Regions from separate parts of the Thalassospira marina genome, predicted to be linked through region 1. Evidence: riboswitches for the same ligand, from Rfam matches in the RefSeq annotation. Region 1 holds a riboswitch; each other region holds the start of a gene.

The links. Region 1 has a riboswitch for thiamine pyrophosphate ahead of thiM (hydroxyethylthiazole kinase). Riboswitches for the same ligand answer to the same signal wherever they lie in the genome.
Region 2: linked by a shared signal. The riboswitch ahead of CSC3H3_RS07855 (ABC transporter ATP-binding protein) and the one ahead of thiM (hydroxyethylthiazole kinase) in region 1 are both predicted to bind thiamine pyrophosphate.
Region 3: linked by a shared signal. The riboswitch ahead of thiC (phosphomethylpyrimidine synthase ThiC) and the one ahead of thiM (hydroxyethylthiazole kinase) in region 1 are both predicted to bind thiamine pyrophosphate.

The regions. Positions count from the first base shown of each region.
Region 1 covers NZ_CP024199.1:4,064,503-4,070,216, reverse strand. The annotation lists gene CSC3H3_RS18480 (superoxide dismutase) at 1-148, opposite strand, end outside; gene CSC3H3_RS18475 (hypothetical protein) at 557-862, opposite strand; gene thiE (thiamine phosphate synthase) at 1,356-2,021, opposite strand; gene thiM (hydroxyethylthiazole kinase) at 2,021-2,833, opposite strand; TPP riboswitch at 2,900-3,021, opposite strand; gene CSC3H3_RS18460 (Tex family protein) at 3,211-5,583, opposite strand.
Region 2 covers NZ_CP024199.1:1,724,554-1,730,267, reverse strand. The annotation lists gene CSC3H3_RS07870 (acetoin utilization protein AcuC) at 1-855, opposite strand, end outside; gene CSC3H3_RS07865 (LysR family transcriptional regulator) at 1,072-1,920, opposite strand; gene CSC3H3_RS07860 (quinone oxidoreductase family protein) at 2,019-2,987, shown strand; TPP riboswitch at 3,099-3,210, shown strand; gene CSC3H3_RS07855 (ABC transporter ATP-binding protein) at 3,201-4,109, shown strand; gene CSC3H3_RS07850 (ABC transporter permease) at 4,258-5,022, shown strand; gene CSC3H3_RS07845 (ABC transporter substrate-binding protein) at 5,137-5,714, shown strand, end outside.
Region 3 covers NZ_CP024199.1:415,229-420,942, reverse strand. The annotation lists gene CSC3H3_RS01810 (PhoH family protein) at 83-847, shown strand; gene thiC (phosphomethylpyrimidine synthase ThiC) at 940-2,757, opposite strand; TPP riboswitch at 2,902-3,029, opposite strand; gene CSC3H3_RS01800 (cation diffusion facilitator family transporter) at 3,159-4,169, opposite strand; gene CSC3H3_RS01795 (heme lyase CcmF/NrfE family subunit) at 4,339-5,714, shown strand, end outside.

The DNA.
Region 1 (5,714 bases):
AAGCGAGGTTGGAACCTTCAAGAAGCTTGTTGCCGGTTTCGACATAGGCATTGTGGTGCTTGTCATGGTGGAATTCGAGCGTTTCAGCCGACATATACGGTGCAAGCGCGTCATAGGCGTAGGGGAGTGCCGGAAGTTCAAGAGCCATGATACAATACCTCGAATTTCGTTATCGTTAATCAGTGCGGGTCGCACAAAGCTCCCGCAACATATCCCCATTTGGTTGTTGTGTGAAAGTTAAATTGCCGTGCAACCTGTTGCTACGCTGCAATTTTACTTCCCTGCACCCAAATGGAGGGTGAAACCTGTCTGTCCAGTCTATCTAGGACTTTGATCGGCGTTCGCAATGGGGAACCCCGTTTGTGAATGGTATCTGTGGCCTAAAACAACAGGGATTGCCAAACGTTCCTGAAAAATTGCCATTTCGTGAAATTTCCTGGCATCTGCGCGGGTGCGCGGGGCAGCAGGCGGTTATGGGATGCCTTGAGGCGATGGCCTGTTTGCGGCACAGCAGGCAACAAAAAACCGCCTGGCATTGGCGGTTTTTCTTGCAGGCTTATTCCTTGTAAAGGCTGACCATGTTCTGAATATCCGTCCCCTGACGGATCAGAACACCATATTCGCCCTTCTGAAGGCCGCTGATATTAAGCTGGCAGGGAAAGCTGTTGCAGCTTTTACGCAGGGCCATGCTGCCGTCAGGGTAGGTCAAAACGACCTCGCCATGCGGCGCATCGGACTGAATGGTGACCGTATCGGTAACGGCTTTCGGGGCAACCTTGATCGCAGCCAGGGCAGCTGTCGTCACTGACAAAAGACCGATCAGGGCGAGAACCACCGGTTTGCTGCGGAAAGACTTCGGCATGGACGTCTCCTCGCATAATTACAGGTGCGATAAAACGGCAGCGAGATCAACAGACTGTCACTTTCCGGTATAAAGGTGCCGGGGCAGATGTTGGGTTCCTTGTGGTGCCATTGGGCCGGTAACGACCCTTATTTATCGTCGTTGATCAGGAATATGACAGGCAATCTGGGGCTATTCGGGGCGCGAATGAGGCAATTCCATGCCATATTTGCATGTGAAATTGCCATTTGCGGCAGTTTAAAGCCCCGCAAGGCGTTGTTTGCGGGGCTTTTTTGGTGGTTATTTCAATTTTTGGCCATTTTGCCACAATTTTGGCAGCTAAAACCGGGTTTCTGCCCTGCATATAACGCAAGGCGACGGCTTGGGGTGTATATCTTCAACGTTGCCGTGCATCCTGCCCTGCGCATGGGGTTAAAATTAACCAATTGGGGGCAGAGTCGCCGGTTTGCCCGCCCTGTTTTCAGCTATCAGGCGGGCATGTTCAAATCGTGCGTCAGGCCAGTTTGCCCGCAGAAATTTGCTGTTGGGCATGGCTGATGGTTTTTGCCAGTTCGCAGGTTGCCAGTTCCGGGTCCGGCTGGCCACAGATGGCCGAAACAACGGCAAGCCCCTGGGCACCGCTTTTAAAAACATCCATGGCATGGGGGCCTTTGATGCCGCCAATGGCAACACCGGGCATCGGGCACAGGGCGGAAAGGCGGGCGAGGCCGTCAAAACCAATGGCGGGTTTATGGTCGGGCTTGGTGCTGGTCGCAAATACCGGGCCAATGCCAACATAATCGACAATTTCCGGGTCAAGGTTGCCTGCTGCGGCCTCGGACTCGATCGAAAGGCCAAGGATTTTGCCTGCACCCAGCTTTTCGCGGGCTTTGGCCGCCGGGATATCATCCTGCCCGATATGAAGCCCGTGGGCATCAAGGGCAATCGCGGCATCGATATTGTCGTTAATGATCAAGGGCACGCCGGTTCCCGCCATGGCCTGCATCAATTCGCGGCCCAGGGCGATGAATTCGTCGGTGCTGGCCGTTTTATGACGTAACTGCACCAGCGTCGCCCCGCCGCGAATGGCGGCCATTGTAGTTTCCAGCATGGAATGATCCCGACACAGGTCGGGATCAAGGATCAGATATAGCGACAGATCAAAAGCATCACATGCCATCAGAGAACCTCGATCCGGGCGTTGGTTTCAAGGGCCGCAGCATCCAGATTATAAAGTGCATCAAGAAAGGCCGTGGCAAAGCTGGCCGGGCCGGATGCCGATTGTTGTGCCATTTTGCCTGCGGCGGCAAAGCAGGCCAGGGCGGCAATGGTGGCGTTAAACGGTGCGCGCGGACAAATGGCGGCAAAGGCACCAACAAGGGCGGTCAGCGAACATCCCATCGCCGTGATTTTCGGCATCAGATCAGACCCGCCATGCACCCGAACAGACTGGATGCCATCGGTGATGAAATCGGCTGTGCCGGTAACAGCAACCACGCATTTCTGGCTTTGGGCCAGGTTTTTGGCGGCTTCTTCGGCCTGTTCAACAGGGTCGCCGCTATCAACGCCCTGACCGGCACTTTGCCCACCGGCAAGGGCGATTATTTCTGATGCATTGCCGCGAATGATGGTGGGGTGCAGTGTCAAAAGTTCGGCCACGGTGTTCCGGCGAAATTGGGTGGCAAAATGTGCCACCGGGTCAAGGATCCAGGGTTTTCCGGCACTGTTTGCGCCTTTGGCTGCTTCTTTCATCCCCTCAACCCATTCGGTCGAAAGGGTGCCGATATTAACGGTTAATGCACCGGCAATGGCGGCAAATTCACCGCTTTCTTCGGGGGCATGGACCATGGCCGGGGATGCACCAGCCGCCAGCAGCGTATTGGCGGCAATATTCATGGCCACATAATTGGTGATGCAATGAACCAGCGGGGCGGCTTTGCGCATATCGGTCAGAAGCTGTGCCGGTGAAAGGTTTTTGGCGTCGTCAGTCATATTAAGGCTCCCATGCAGGTGCGGTTGGAAACCCAGTTCGAAGCCGGAATGATGGTTAAACGCATGATCAGGCGTTTGCACCCTCCCTACGCCAGTATGAACTGGATCAGGTTCAACGGGTCACTGCGCTGTCTGGATCAGGCGTGGCAGTTTCTCAGCCCCCTGTCGGGGCTCCCCTTGGTGAACCCGCAAGATGGGTTTTGTTCGCGCGGCTGTCAATCCGCTGTTTTCTGCCAGGAAATAACGCTGGGCTATTTGCGCAAAAAGAAAGGCAGGAAGCCATATGCCACCTGCCTTTCACACCGGTTATCGTACCGGATTTCTGATCTGGTTTTCTGCGAATTGCGGCTGTTGTGCGCCCGCCACTCGCAAAATGCTTATTTACGGCGTTCCATCGCGGCTTTCAGGGCTGCGGCCATTGCACCACCACCAGCATCCCCGGCGGACCCGGCCGATGCATTGCCACGGCCATTATTGCCGTTTTGGCGGCGGGGCTGGTTGCGGTCATGGTTGTTATGGCGCGCGCCTGCGGGCTGGCTGCGCTGTTCGCGGCGGTCCTGTGCCCCTTCATAATCCGGGGCGGATTTCATCGACAGGCCGATGCGTTTACGCGGTGCGTCCACTTCCATCACGGTGACAGAAACGATCTGCCCTGCTTTGACCACTTCGCGCGGGTCAGCGACAAATTTGTCCGCCAGTTGCGAAATGTGAACCAGGCCGTCCTGATGCACGCCAATATCAACAAACGCCCCAAAATTGGTAACGTTGGTCACGGTGCCTTCCAGCTTCATGCCGACTTTCAAATCCTTGATTTCATTGACGCCATCAATGAATTTCGCGGTTTTGAATTCCGGGCGCGGGTCACGGCCGGGTTTATCCAGCTCGGCCAGAATGTCGCGGATGGTGGGCACACCAAAAACATCATCGGCGAATTTTTCCGGCCGCAGGGTTTTCAGAAACGGCGAATCCCCAATGATGCTGGCCAGATCACGGCTGCTTTCACGGCTGATTTTTTCAATCACCGGGTAGGCTTCCGGGTGCACTGCCGACGCATCAAGCGGGTTTTCCCCGCCGCGAATGCGCAAAAAGCCCGCACATTGTTCAAAGGCTTTCGGCCCCAGGCGTTCGACCTTGCGCAAATCTGCGCGCGAACGGAACGCTCCATTGACGTCACGATAACCAACAATGTTCCGCGCCAGCCCTTCGCTAAGCCCGGCAACGCGGGTCAGAAGCGGGATTGATGCGGTATTAAGGTCCACGCCCACGCCGTTCACGCAATCTTCGACCACGGCATCAAGCGACCGTGCCAGCTTGGTTTCCGAAACGTCATGCTGATACTGGCCAACACCGATGGATTTGGGGTCGATCTTAACCAGTTCTGCCAGCGGGTCCTGCAGGCGGCGCGCAATGGATGCCGCACCACGCAATGATACGTCCAGATCGGGGAATTCCTCGGCGGCAAATTGCGACGCCGAATAAACCGATGCCCCGGCTTCGTTAACGATAACCTTGGTCGCCTTGATTTGCGGAAAGGCATTAAGCAGCATACCCGCAAGCTGGTCCGTCTCGCGCGAGAAGGTGCCGTTGCCAATCGCGATCAGCTCGATCTTGTGTTTTGCCGCCAGGGCGGCCAGGGTGTTAATCGAACCCTGAACATCGTTACGGGGCTGGAACGGATAAACCGTTGCCGTATCCACCAGCTTGCCGGTGGCATCGACCACGGCAACCTTCACGCCGGTACGTACCCCCGGGTCCAGGCCCATGGTGGCCTTTTGCCCCGCCGGAGCCGCCAACAGCAGGTCTTTCAGGTTATCGGCAAAAACCTTGATCGCATCTTCTTCGGCGCTGTCACGCAAATTGCCAAACAAATCAAGCTCGATCGACAGCGACAGTTTGACGCGCCAGGTAAAGCGCACGGTATCGGCCAGCCATTTATCGGCAGGGCGGCCCTGGTTGCGAATACCAAAATGGGCGGCAATCACGGTTTCAGCACGGCCCGGTTCGCCGCGCGGGCGGTCTTCATCTTCGGCACCCAGCGTCAGTTTGATCTGCAAAATGCCTTCATTGCGGCCACGGAACAATGCCAGCGCACGGTGCGACGGGCAGGTTTTGATCTTTTCCGAATGGCTGAAATAATCCGAAAACTTTGCCCCTTCGGCTTCCTTGCCATCAATGACGCTGGCGGTAATTTCACCGTCATCCCACAAAAGCTGGCGCAGACGGGCAACCAGGTCGGCATCTTCGGCAAAACGTTCCATCAAAATCTGGCGGGCACCATCCAGCGCGGCCTTGGTATCTTCAATGGCCTTTTCCGCATCAATGAATTTGGCCGCTTCGGCTTCCGGGTCGAGTTGCGGGTTTGCCAGCAGGGCATCGGCCAGCGGTTCCAGCCCGGCTTCACGGGCAATCTGGGCTTTGGTGCGGCGCTTTTTCTTGAAGGGCAGATACAAATCTTCAAGGCGGGTTTTGGTGTCAGCCTCGTTAATCGCCTTTTCCAGCTCCGGCGTCAGTTTTTCCTGTTCGCGGATGCTTTCGATGACGGAAGCGCGGCGTTCTTCAAGTTCGGTCAGGTAACGCAGGCGTTCATCCAGATTACGCAACTGGGTATCGTCCAGACCGCCGGTCTTTTCCTTGCGGTAACGGGCAATGAAGGGCACGGTCGAGCCTTCATTTAACAATTCGATGGTGGCAAGGACCTGTTCGGGGCGAACAGAAAGTTCTTCGGCGATACGCTGGGGAATTGAACGCATGGTTTCTCCTTGTTTTGCTCGTCCGCTTGAAATAGCGGCTTTCCTTCGCGCTGGAAAGAGTCAGTTTGCGGCAATCACAAGGCAGCCATCGGCTGCCGGGACTTGTCGATTGCGGCTTACGGGGCTATCTG
Region 2 (5,714 bases), 2.2 Mb from region 1:
CACCATCAGTCGCGGGGCAATATCCATAAACTCCCTTACCACTTCCCAGACAGATGTATTCCCCAACATCTGCCGTGATTGCGGATCTTCTGCCAGAGCATCACATCCGCACTGCATTACCACGGCCTGGGGGTTGAAATCCCTGGCCAGCGGCAAAAGATATTCATGCAGCACAAAACGCATTTCATCGTCATTCATGCCGGCCGGAACCGGCAGATTGCGCGCCATGCCGCCTGCAATGTCTGTTACGGCCCCGGTTTTGGGCCACAAATCCTGCTGGTGAACCGATACCGTCAAAACACGGTCATCATCGGCAAAGGCCAGCTGCACACCATCGCCGTGATGGGCATCAATATCCACATACAGCACCCGGTCCAGCCCGCCATCCAGCAGGGTTAAAATACCCAATACCGGATCGTTGAAATAACAGAAGCCCGATGCCTCGGCAGCGCGCCCGTGATGGGTGCCGCCCGCCGGATGATGGATAATGCCGCCATCCTTCAAAAGTGCCGCTGCCAGAATGGATGATCCGGCCGATGTCGCCGGACGACGGAAAATTTCCGGATAAATCGGATTTCCGTTTTTGCCCAGCTTATAGCGCATCATCATATCTTCGGGCAGGGACTGGTCCCGTTCGGCCTGCATCACGGCGGCAATGTAATCTGGCGCATGAAAACGCGCCAGCTGCGCCGGTGTCGCAAGCGGCCCGACAATATAATTCGTCGCATCCACCCAACCCAGGGCATGAACCATGTCCACAACCAGCGATACCCGCGGAATACCCAAAGGATGTTTGGGGCCATAGGATGAACCGCGATAAATTTCGGCGGCAATCATACGCGGCGCGTGGAGCATAAAAATTCAGAACACCAAGGCATGAATAACAGCAGAAAAGCACAGAAAACCGTTAGAGGGCCAAGGCCCACACCCCTTTGTGCTTTCGGTATTAGGGTTTGCAGAAGCGCGCCTGAATTTCAAGGGATATTACGTAAAAACCGTCAAAATATTCTCGCAACTGCAATATTTCAAAAATTGAAACATGTTTGACGGCTTTTCACCCCCGATAAACCATCACGCGGCAAGCGAACGGATGGTGCTGATCAAAAAATCCATCCCGTTTCGTACCCGCGGGGCATGGCGCAAATCGGCATGGACCAGCATCCATATCTCGCGGGTGGGGAAATCCTCCCGGCCTTTCAATTTGCGTAATTGCGGGTCTGCATCGCCCAGATAACAGGGGAGTAATGTCACCCCCACCCCGGCACGCGCGCCCGCCGCCTGCACATCCATATCGTTCGATCGCAAAACAACCGACCGCCCCGCCAGCCTGTCTTCAAGCCAGCGATATTGCGGAATATCCGCACTGCTTTCATCCCAGCTGATCAGGTCCCAGTCGGCCTCGGCCTTGCGATAATCAACCGCACCATAAAAGGCCATCGGCATATCGGCCAGTTTGCGGGTAATCACACTGGATTTTCGGGGTCGCGACAGCCGGATAGCAATATCAGCCTGGCGCCGGTTAAGATCGGCTGACTGGGTTTGTCCCTGCAGGATCACCTCGATATCCGGGTGCTGTTGCCGAAAAGCCAGCAGGCGTGGCGCAATCACGTGGCGGGCCAACGAAGGCGGCGCGCTGATGCAAAGCGGGACTGAAACGCCTGTCATCGACCCTGCCGCTGCGCGCTCCACGGCAAACATGGCTTCTAGCGCCCCCTGCCCGCGTCCCGCCAGCAATTGGCCTTCCTGGGTCAGCATCACCGCTTTTGGCAAACGGTCAATCAGGCGCAGTCCAGTATCTGCCTTCAGCGCGGTTACGCGGCGGGCCACTGTGCTGTGATCCACACCCAGTTTGCGGGCTGCGCCCGAAAAACTGCCTGTTTCGGCCAGGGTTAAAAAATAACGGAAATCTTCCCAGTTCATTTGCGCATTTTCACCCATTTACTATGCAAATATATGCAATTTCCCCCAACAGCCATACACCGTAATCCTGATGCTGTCACAACATTAAGGAGCCAGCCATGAGCCGCATCATTCACATGGACCAAAGCGGGGACGCATCGGTTTTATATGCCACCAACATTGATATTCCGGCCCCACAGGCCGATGAAATATGCATCGAACAAAGCCTGATTGGCGTTAATTATGTGGATGTGTATTTCCGCAAGGGCCTGTATCCCATGCCCAGCCTTCCCGGCAGTATCGGCGTCGAGGCCGTGGGAACCATTTGTGCGATTGGCAGCAATGTGACGGGTTTTGAAATTGGTGACCGGGTTGGTTATGCCGGGTTCCCCGTTGGCAGCTATTGTACCCACCGCAACGTTGCCGCCAACCGCGTGGTCAAGCTGCCGGGCGACATTGCCGACGAAAAAATTGCCGGGTCGCTGTTACGTGGACTTACGGCCTATTTTCTGCTGATGCATGTTTGCAAGGTGCAGGCCGGGCAAAGCATGCTTATCCACGCTGCGGCGGGCGGGCTAGGCCAGGTGCTGGTGCATTGGGCAAAACAGTTGGGTATCACGACCTTTGGCACCGTCAGCACGCCGGAAAAAGCCGCACTGGCGCAAAAACAGGGCCTGGACCACGCAATATTTTACAAGGACCAGGATTTTGAAACCGCGATCAAAGACCTGACGGATGGACAGGGTGTTGATTATGCCATTGACGGTATTGGTGGGGAATCCCTGAATAAAAGCATTCGCACCACCAAACCATTTGGTATCACGGCCAATATCGGCCAGGTGGGTGGGCAATTACCGTTGCTCGATGTGAACACGCTGGCAAACCGTTTTCTTATTCGCGCCAGTGTCCTTGCCTACATCAATAACCTGCAGGAATATCACAAGGCGGCGCAGGCATGGTTTGATATTTTGCGCCATGCTTCTTTCCCGGCGGCACATATGTATGATTTTTCCGATGCTTCACAGGCCCATAAGGACCTGGAGGCCGGGGCAACCAACGGGGCGGTTTACCTGAAGGTCACCGCATAAACCCCTTACCCATTGCGGCAATGTCACCCCGACGCACCATAAACATGCAAGGATCACACAAAATAGAGTGATCTCAAAACTTGACGTCGGGGTTTCATCTGCGCATAGTCGCCTCATCTCCAGGGGGGCCTGTCGTAAACGGGCTGAGAGGTGCGGTGTTGCCGCACGACCCTTTGAACCTGAACCGGTTAAGACCGGCGTAGGAAGGATCGTATGGCACGACATGATGATATGCCCCCCAACCGGGATGGGGCCACAAATACAGCCTGTAATTTTGATGTCTGGCTGCGTCACGGGCGCGTTGCCTTTGACGATATCGAAATTTTCCACGATCTGGACCTGCACCTGCCGGCACAAAGCACAAGTTGCCTTTTGGGGCCATCGGGCGTGGGCAAAAGCACCCTTTTGCGATATCTGGCCGGGCTGGTTGATGGTGATGTTTCCGGCGATATTACGTGCAGCGATGGCACCAACCTTGCCGGGCGTGTTGCCTATATGGCGCAGCAGGACCTGTTATTACCCTGGCGCACGGTTTTGGAAAATGTTGTGGTTGGCGCCGTGTTGCGCGGTGAAAAGCCAGACCATGACCGCGCCTGCCATTTGCTTGAACAGGTTGGGTTGCTTGATGCAGCACATTTGCGGCCTGCGGCCCTGTCGGGCGGGATGCGACAGCGCGCGGCCCTTGCCCGCACTCTGATGGAAGACCGGCCGGTTGTCCTGATGGATGAACCCTTTTCCGCACTGGACCCGTTAAACCGGCTGAAATTGCAGGACCTTGCGGCACGTATGCTGGCAGGAAAAAGCGTTTTGCTGGTCACACATGACCCGCTGGAGGCGCTGCGCATTGGGCATTACATTCATGTCCTGCGTGGCGCACCGGCACGCCTGACACAAACCAGCGTGCCCAACGGCGATATTCCGCGGGATGTTGCCAATAGCGAGGTTATGCGCCACCAGGGCGAATTACTGCGCCTGTTAGGGGCGGGCGAAGAAACCGGCATGACGCAACAGGCACCGGGACACAGCCATACCCAGGGCCATAATACCACCCGCGCAACCAGCACCAATACCAGCACCAGTGCCAGTACCACCGCCAGCTTTGCCGGAGGTGACAATGCCTGATCATTCCCGCACATCATCAATCACCGCAACGCCGCCAGAAATGGGGCAGCAGCAGGGACAGGCGACTGGCCCCACACCCAAGATGCGCCCGACGGACAGCGCCCCCACAATCGCACACCGAAAGAAACCCAAAGGACGTTCGCGCGGCATGAAGATTGTTCGTGCGGCCCGCCCCCTGATCATTATTCTTGCCCTGTTGGTAACCTGGCAGGCGGTCGTCAGCATTACCGGCGCGCCGCCCTATATGCTGCCTTCGCCGCGCGATGTGGGCGATGCGTTAATCCGCCAGCATAATGTGCTGGCGATGCATGCAGGTTATACCATTGCCGAAACCGTGATTGGCCTGTTTGCCGGGGCAATTTTGGGCGGCTTAACCGCCCTGCCCATGGCATTGTTTGCACCCGTGCGTTTCTGGCTGATGCCAATTTTGCTGGTATCACAGGCGATCCCGTTTTTTGCCATCGCCCCCCTGCTGGTTTTATGGCTGGGTTTTGGCCTGGCATCAAAAATCGCCATGGCGGCCCTGATCATTTATTTCCCGGTGACAGTAGCGTTTTTTGACGGGCTTTCACGCACTGAAACCGGCTGGCTGGATTTGGGCCAAACCATGGGGGCCAGCCGCTGGCGCATGCTTAAATATGTGCGGTTGCCTGCTGCCCTGCCATCCTTTGCATCGGGCTTTCGGGTGGCGACGGCGGTTGCCCCGATTGGCGCGATTATTGGCGAATGGGTCGGGTCCAGCCGCGGGCTGGGCTATCTGATGCTGCATGCCAATGCCAGAGTGCAGATTGACATGGTTTTTGCCTGTCTGCTGATCCTGTGCGCCTTTTCGATTACCCAGTATTTCATTGTTGATCGTGCCCTGCGCCGGATGCTGCCCTGGCAGCCCGACAGCCTGGCAAAATACGATTAACCAAACAATTGGCGCACCGGCCACCGCGCAAATGCGAAAATGCAGCGCGGTGCCCGATGCCAGATTTTTCACCCTTGTTCGCGTTATTGACTGCCGGAAAATAGGAACCAACCCATGTCACGCCTGAAAACCATGTTATCGGTTGCGACGATTGGCGCGTCGCTTAGCCTTGCTGCCCTGCCCGCCCAGGCCAACGAAAAACTGACCATTCTTCTGGACTGGTTTGTAAACCCGGACCACGCACCACTGGTGGTGGCGAAGGAAAAAGGCTTTTTTGCCAAGCACGGCCTGGATGTTGAACTGGTCGAACCGGCAGACCCATCCGCCCCGCCGCGCCTTGTGGCGGCAGGCCAGGGTGATGTTGCCGTAAACTACCAGCCGCAATTGCATGTGCAGGTGGCAGAGGGCCTGCCGTTAACGCGCATTGGCACATTGGTGGCAACACCGCTGAATGCGCTGGTGGTGTTAAAAGACGGTCCAATCAAGGACATTGCCGATCTAAAAGGCAAAAAGATCGGCTATTCACTGGCTGGTTTTGAAGATGCCGTTTTGGGCACCATGCTGAAAAGCCACGGCGTTGATATCAATTCGGTTGAACTGGTGAATGTCAATTTCTCGCTTTCACCATCGCTTTATTCCGGGCAGGTTGATGCCGTGATTGGGGCCTACCGCAATTTCGAACTTAACCAGAT
Region 3 (5,714 bases), 880 kb from region 1:
TTGCTTTTTGCACAACGTAAACCGTCAGACCGGAATTTGGACTGTTCCGGTTTTGCCGGTTTCAAATCGCGAGGTGATCATCATGGGTAAGCGCGCAGCACGCCGTCGGAGCCGTCCGCAACAGGCAGACAGCAACATCCACGAACTGTTCGATGACAGCAAATCCGGCTGGGATCCACTGGCAGAGCAAGGCCAGAATGTTCCTCCAGCACATCGCGATCAAAGTTTCCGCCGGCATATCCGGCCAAAAAGCGAAAATCAGGCTGCCCTGATGGAGGCGATTGATAATTTCAACCTGATCCTGGCCCTTGGCCCGGCAGGCACAGGCAAAACCTATATCGCGGTTGCCAAGGCCGTCGAGGCCCTTGATGCAGGGGATATCGCCCGCATCGTTCTGGCCCGCCCGGCTGTTGAAGCAGGCGAAAATATCGGCTTTCTGCCCGGCGATGTGGAGGCCAAAATGGCCCCCTATCTACGCCCGCTTTATGATGCCTTGAATGACCGGCTGGGTGCCAAACGCCTGCGCACCTATCTGTCAGACGGCACGATTGAAATTGCGCCGATTGGCTATATGCGGGGTCGTACGCTCAATAACGCCTTTGTCGTGATTGACGAGGCGCAGAACTGCACCTACGGACAGCTTAAAATGCTGGTCACGCGCCTTGGCTGGAATTCCACCATGATCCTGACGGGCGACCCCGACCAGACCGACCTTCTGCCCGAACTTTCCGGTTTGGCGGAAATGTCGGACCGGCTGGAAAATGTCGAAGATATTGCCTGTGTCCAGCTTCGCGACAAAGACATTGTCCGCCACCCGCTGGTCGCCAGCATGTTGACCGTGCTTTAGGCTTCCCCGATTTCGTCGCACAAGAATAATCAAACGCAGGGCGGCCCGATGAACCGGGCCGCCCTTTTTCATTTATGTGCCGTTGTGGCTGATCACGGCAGATCCGCCGTTTCCTTGGCCATATAAAGGTCACCACCATCGCGGTATTTTTCCGCCATGGCTGCCATACCTTCCTTTTGGGCATCGGCGCGAATGTCGTGGGATATTCGCATCGAACAGAATTTCGGCCCGCACATGGAACAGAAATGCGCCACCTTATGGGCTTCCTTGGGCAGGGTCTGATCATGAAAGGACCGGGCTGTTTCCGGGTCAAGCGCCAGATTGAACTGATCTTCCCAGCGAAATTCAAACCGGGCACGCGACAGGGCATCATCGCGAATGCGCGCTGCCGGGTGGCCCTTGGCAAGGTCGGCGGCATGGGCGGCGATTTTATAGGTAATCACCCCGGTTTTCACATCGTCACGGTCCGGCAGGCCCAGATGCTCCTTTGGGGTGACGTAACACAGCATTGCGGTACCAAACCAGCCAATCATCGCCGCCCCAATACCCGATGTAATATGGTCATATCCCGGTGCGATATCAGTGGTTAGCGGGCCAAGCGTATAAAAGGGTGCTTCGCCGCATACTTCGAGTTGCTTGTCCATATTGTGTTTGATCTTGTGCATCGGCACATGGCCTGGCCCCTCGATCATGACCTGGCAATCGCGGTCCCAGGCGATGCGGGTCAGCTCACCCAGGGTTTCCAGCTCGGCAAACTGGGCGGCATCGTTGGCATCGGCGATGGAGCCGGGGCGCAAACCATCCCCCAGTGAAAAGGTCACATCGTAGGCGCGGCAGATTTCGCAAATTTCGGCAAAACGTTCATACAAAAAGCTTTCGCGATGATGATGCAGGCACCATTTCGCCATGATCGACCCGCCACGCGAAACAATGCCCGTTACCCTTTCCACCGTTAGCGGAATGTGATGCAGGCGCAGCCCGGCATGAATGGTGAAATAATCCACACCCTGTTCGGCCTGTTCGATCAATGTATCGCGAAACACCTCCCAGCTAAGGTCTTCGGCAATGCCACCAACCTTTTCCAGCGCCTGATAGAGCGGCACCGTCCCGATCGGCACTGGCGAATTACGGATAATCCATTCGCGAATATTGTGGATGTTACGCCCTGTTGACAGGTCCATCACGGTATCGGCCCCCCAGCGGGTGGCCCAAACCATTTTCTCGACCTCTTCCTCCATCGAGGATGTCACCGCCGAATTGCCGATATTGGCGTTGATCTTGACCAGAAAATTCCGGCCAATGATCATGGGTTCGGCCTCGGGATGGTTGATATTGGCGGGAATCACGGCGCGGCCACGGGCAATTTCATCGCGCACAAATTCCGGCGTGACAAAATCGGGCACGGCAGCACCGAAATTTTCACCATCCTGCACCTGGCCTGTGCTGGCACGCATCCGGCCCAGATTTTCGCGAATGGCGACAAATTCCATTTCCGGGGTAATGATACCGGCGCGTGCACTGGCAAGCTGGGTCATGGTGCCGTTGCGGGCGGCACGCATCGGCCGGTGGCTTATGGGAAACGGTTCAACCGCGTGGCGGGTGCCATCGGTGCCGCCATTATCAATGGCTTGTACGCTGCGCCCGTCATAGTTTTCAAAATCATCACCATTTTTGATCCAGCGATGGCGCAGGCGTTCAAGGCCCTTGCGAATGTCGATTTCCACATTCGGGTCGGTATAGGGGCCGGATGCATCATATACGCGTACCGGGGGTTCGCCCGCCGTGGGATGCAGCGAAATTTCACGCATGGGCACACGCAGTTGCGGGTGCAACATGCCGGGAAGATGAATTTTCTGCGATGCTGGCAGGGCACCACAGGTAATTTTAACGTCAGGATTAAAGGCAGGCATCAAAGGCTCCTTTGCATTTGGCAATGGAGACCCAGTTCCGCGTCAGGTTTCAGATGAAATCATTTCCCCGCTAACGGCACGAAATCGCCATTTCCCGCAAAGTCGCGGTATATGTGCCCATCAAACCGTTATCAGTGCCCCTGTTTTGGGGCATCTGCACCATCCCTACGCCAGTACGAACTGGATCAGGTTCAAAGGGTCACTACGCGTAAAGCCAAAAACTTTACCCAGCAGAATCTCAGCCCCTTGCCGGGGCCCCCCAGGTGATCGGGAATCAAAATTGCAATTTAAAAAAGAACTGTCAATCGCCCGCATGAAGGAGGCATGACGGAAACATAACTGACCCTGATATCGGTGCCAGACAACAGACGATAATATGCAACAGGCAAAAGACGCTGCGCTTAGCGCCCGGTTGCCAGTTCGCTGTTGGAAACGGGAATATCATCCAGCCCCACCTTGCGCGCCCGGGCCACATGCCAGAATTCGGGGTCTTCGGTGTAGCCATTGAATTCATCGAGATGGATGTCTTCGGGCGGTTCGGGGTGAATGGTGATATCCAGATCAGGATATTCACCCCGGATGCTGTCCATCACCTGATGGCAAATGGTGTGTGCCTCGCGCATCAACATGCCGCCATCCATGATCAGTTCAATCTCGGCAAAGCGGTGCACGCCCGATGACCGGGTGCGCAGGCGGTGAATACCAATGACGGATTTATGCTTCATCGTCAGTTCGATGATGCGCTGGCTATCGGATTCGGGCAGTTCCCGGTCCATCAGCACGGCCACGGCATCGCGGCCAACCTTGCCTGCCGAATAGAGCAGAAAGATTGCAACAATGCCGCCAATCAGCGGGTCAGCCCATAAAAAGCCCGACCCCACCAGCAACAGCGCAATGATCACCGCGGCATTTGCCAGAATATCGGAACTGTAATGCAGCGAATCGGCCTCGACCGCCATCGAACCGGACATTCGCATTGCCTTGCGTTGCAGCAAGACCAGACCAATGGTCATTACCAGCGACACCACCATGATATAAATGGCTTCGTTGGCCAGGCGCATCGGTTGCGGGTCCATCAGGCGCGATGATGCCTCGGCCAGCACCAGCACCGCCGCCCCCAGCATGAAGGCGGACTGGAACAAACCCGCCAGGGGTTCGGCCTTACCGTGACCAAAGCGATGATCATGGTCCGCCGGGCGCCAGGCGCTGCGCACAGCCATGAAGTTGATCACGGACGTGCCGATATCAAGCATGCTATCGATCATGGAGGATAGAAGGCTGACCGAATCCGTCATGAACCACCCGATCGCCTTGATGACAATCAGGGTCGCAGCGATGATAATGGAGGCCGTCGTCGCACGACGCGCCCACATTTCCCGCTGTGCAATGTCGATAACCGGACATTGGTTCATTTCATGACCCTTCGGTAGGACTGACTTTATGCTGAAGCAGGGTGTATATAATAATTCTATTTAATGCGCCCGTGCAAATAGCGCAAATTTGATATTCCGCAAGGTTTCCAAACTTTGCATCGCACATTATATCGGCTCGAACCTGTATATAAAGGACGCGCACGCCCCCATGATCGTTGAACTCGGACATTATGCCCTCGTATTGGCGCTGGCGATGGCCTTTGCCCAATCCACCGTGCCCTTTCTGGCCGCCGCACGCAATGATGCAGCCCTGCTGCGCGTGGCCCCGCGCACGGCAATTGCCAGCTTCATTCTGATCGCCTTTGCCTTTGGCGCGCTGACATATGCCTATGTCACGTCCGATTTCTCGGTTCTTAATGTGGTGGAAAACAGCCATACCGCCAAGCCGATGATCTATAAAATCACCGGGGTCTGGGCCAACCATGAAGGGTCGATGCTGTTATGGGTCATGATCCTGTCGCTGTTTGGCGCTGCGGTTTCGGCATTTGGCCGCAACCTGCCGCCCAGCCTGCTGGCACGGGTTGTGGGGGTTATGGGGTTGATCGCGGTTGGCTTCCTTCTGTTCATTCTGCTGACATCCAACCCGTTTGAACGCATTGCCAACCCGCCCCTGAACGGACAGGGGATGAACCCGCTTTTGCAGGACCCGGGTATCGCCATTCATCCGCCGTTCCTGTATCTGGGCTATGTCGGTTTTTCCGTTGCCTTTGCCTTTGCCGTTGCCGCCCTTATCGAAGGCCGGGTTGACCCGGCATGGGCACGCTGGGTGCGCCCCTGGACGCTGGCGGCCTGGGTTTTCCTGACCACGGGTATCGGCCTTGGGTCCTGGTGGTCCTATTACGAGCTTGGCTGGGGCGGCTGGTGGTTCTGGGACCCGGTTGAAAATGCATCCTTCATGCCGTGGCTGGCGGGTACGGCGCTTTTGCATTCGGCCATTGTGGTTGAAAAACGCGACGCCCTTAAAAGCTGGACCATCTTTCTTGCCATTATTGCCTTTTCATTTTCGCTGCTTGGCACCTTCCTGGTGCGTTCGGGTGCGCTGACCTCGGTTCATGCCTTTGCGACCGATCCGAAACGCGGCATTTTCATTTTGATCCTGCTGGCCCTTTCGGTGGGGGGATCGTTTGCGCTTTATGCCTGGCGTGCGCCCACGCTCAAGGGGGGCGGGCTGTTTCAGCCGATCTCGCGCGAAGGTGCGCTTGTTTTTAACAATGTGCTGCTTTCGATTGCTGCAGCGATGGTTTTTCTCGGCACGCTTTATCCGCTGTTTCTTGAAACCCTGACGGGTGAAAAAATCTCGGTCGGTGAACCGTTTTACAATTCAACCTTTGTGCCGATCATGACACCGCTGATCATTGCCATGGCCATTGGTCCGTTCCTGCCGTGGAAACGCGCCGACCTGTTTGCCGCGATTGGCAAACTGAAACTGGCAATCGCCATTGTGGTGGTGACGGTTCTGGTGACGTACTGGCTGTCTGGCGGCCCGGCTTTTGCCCTGTTTGGCATGGGGCTGGCGGTGTGGCT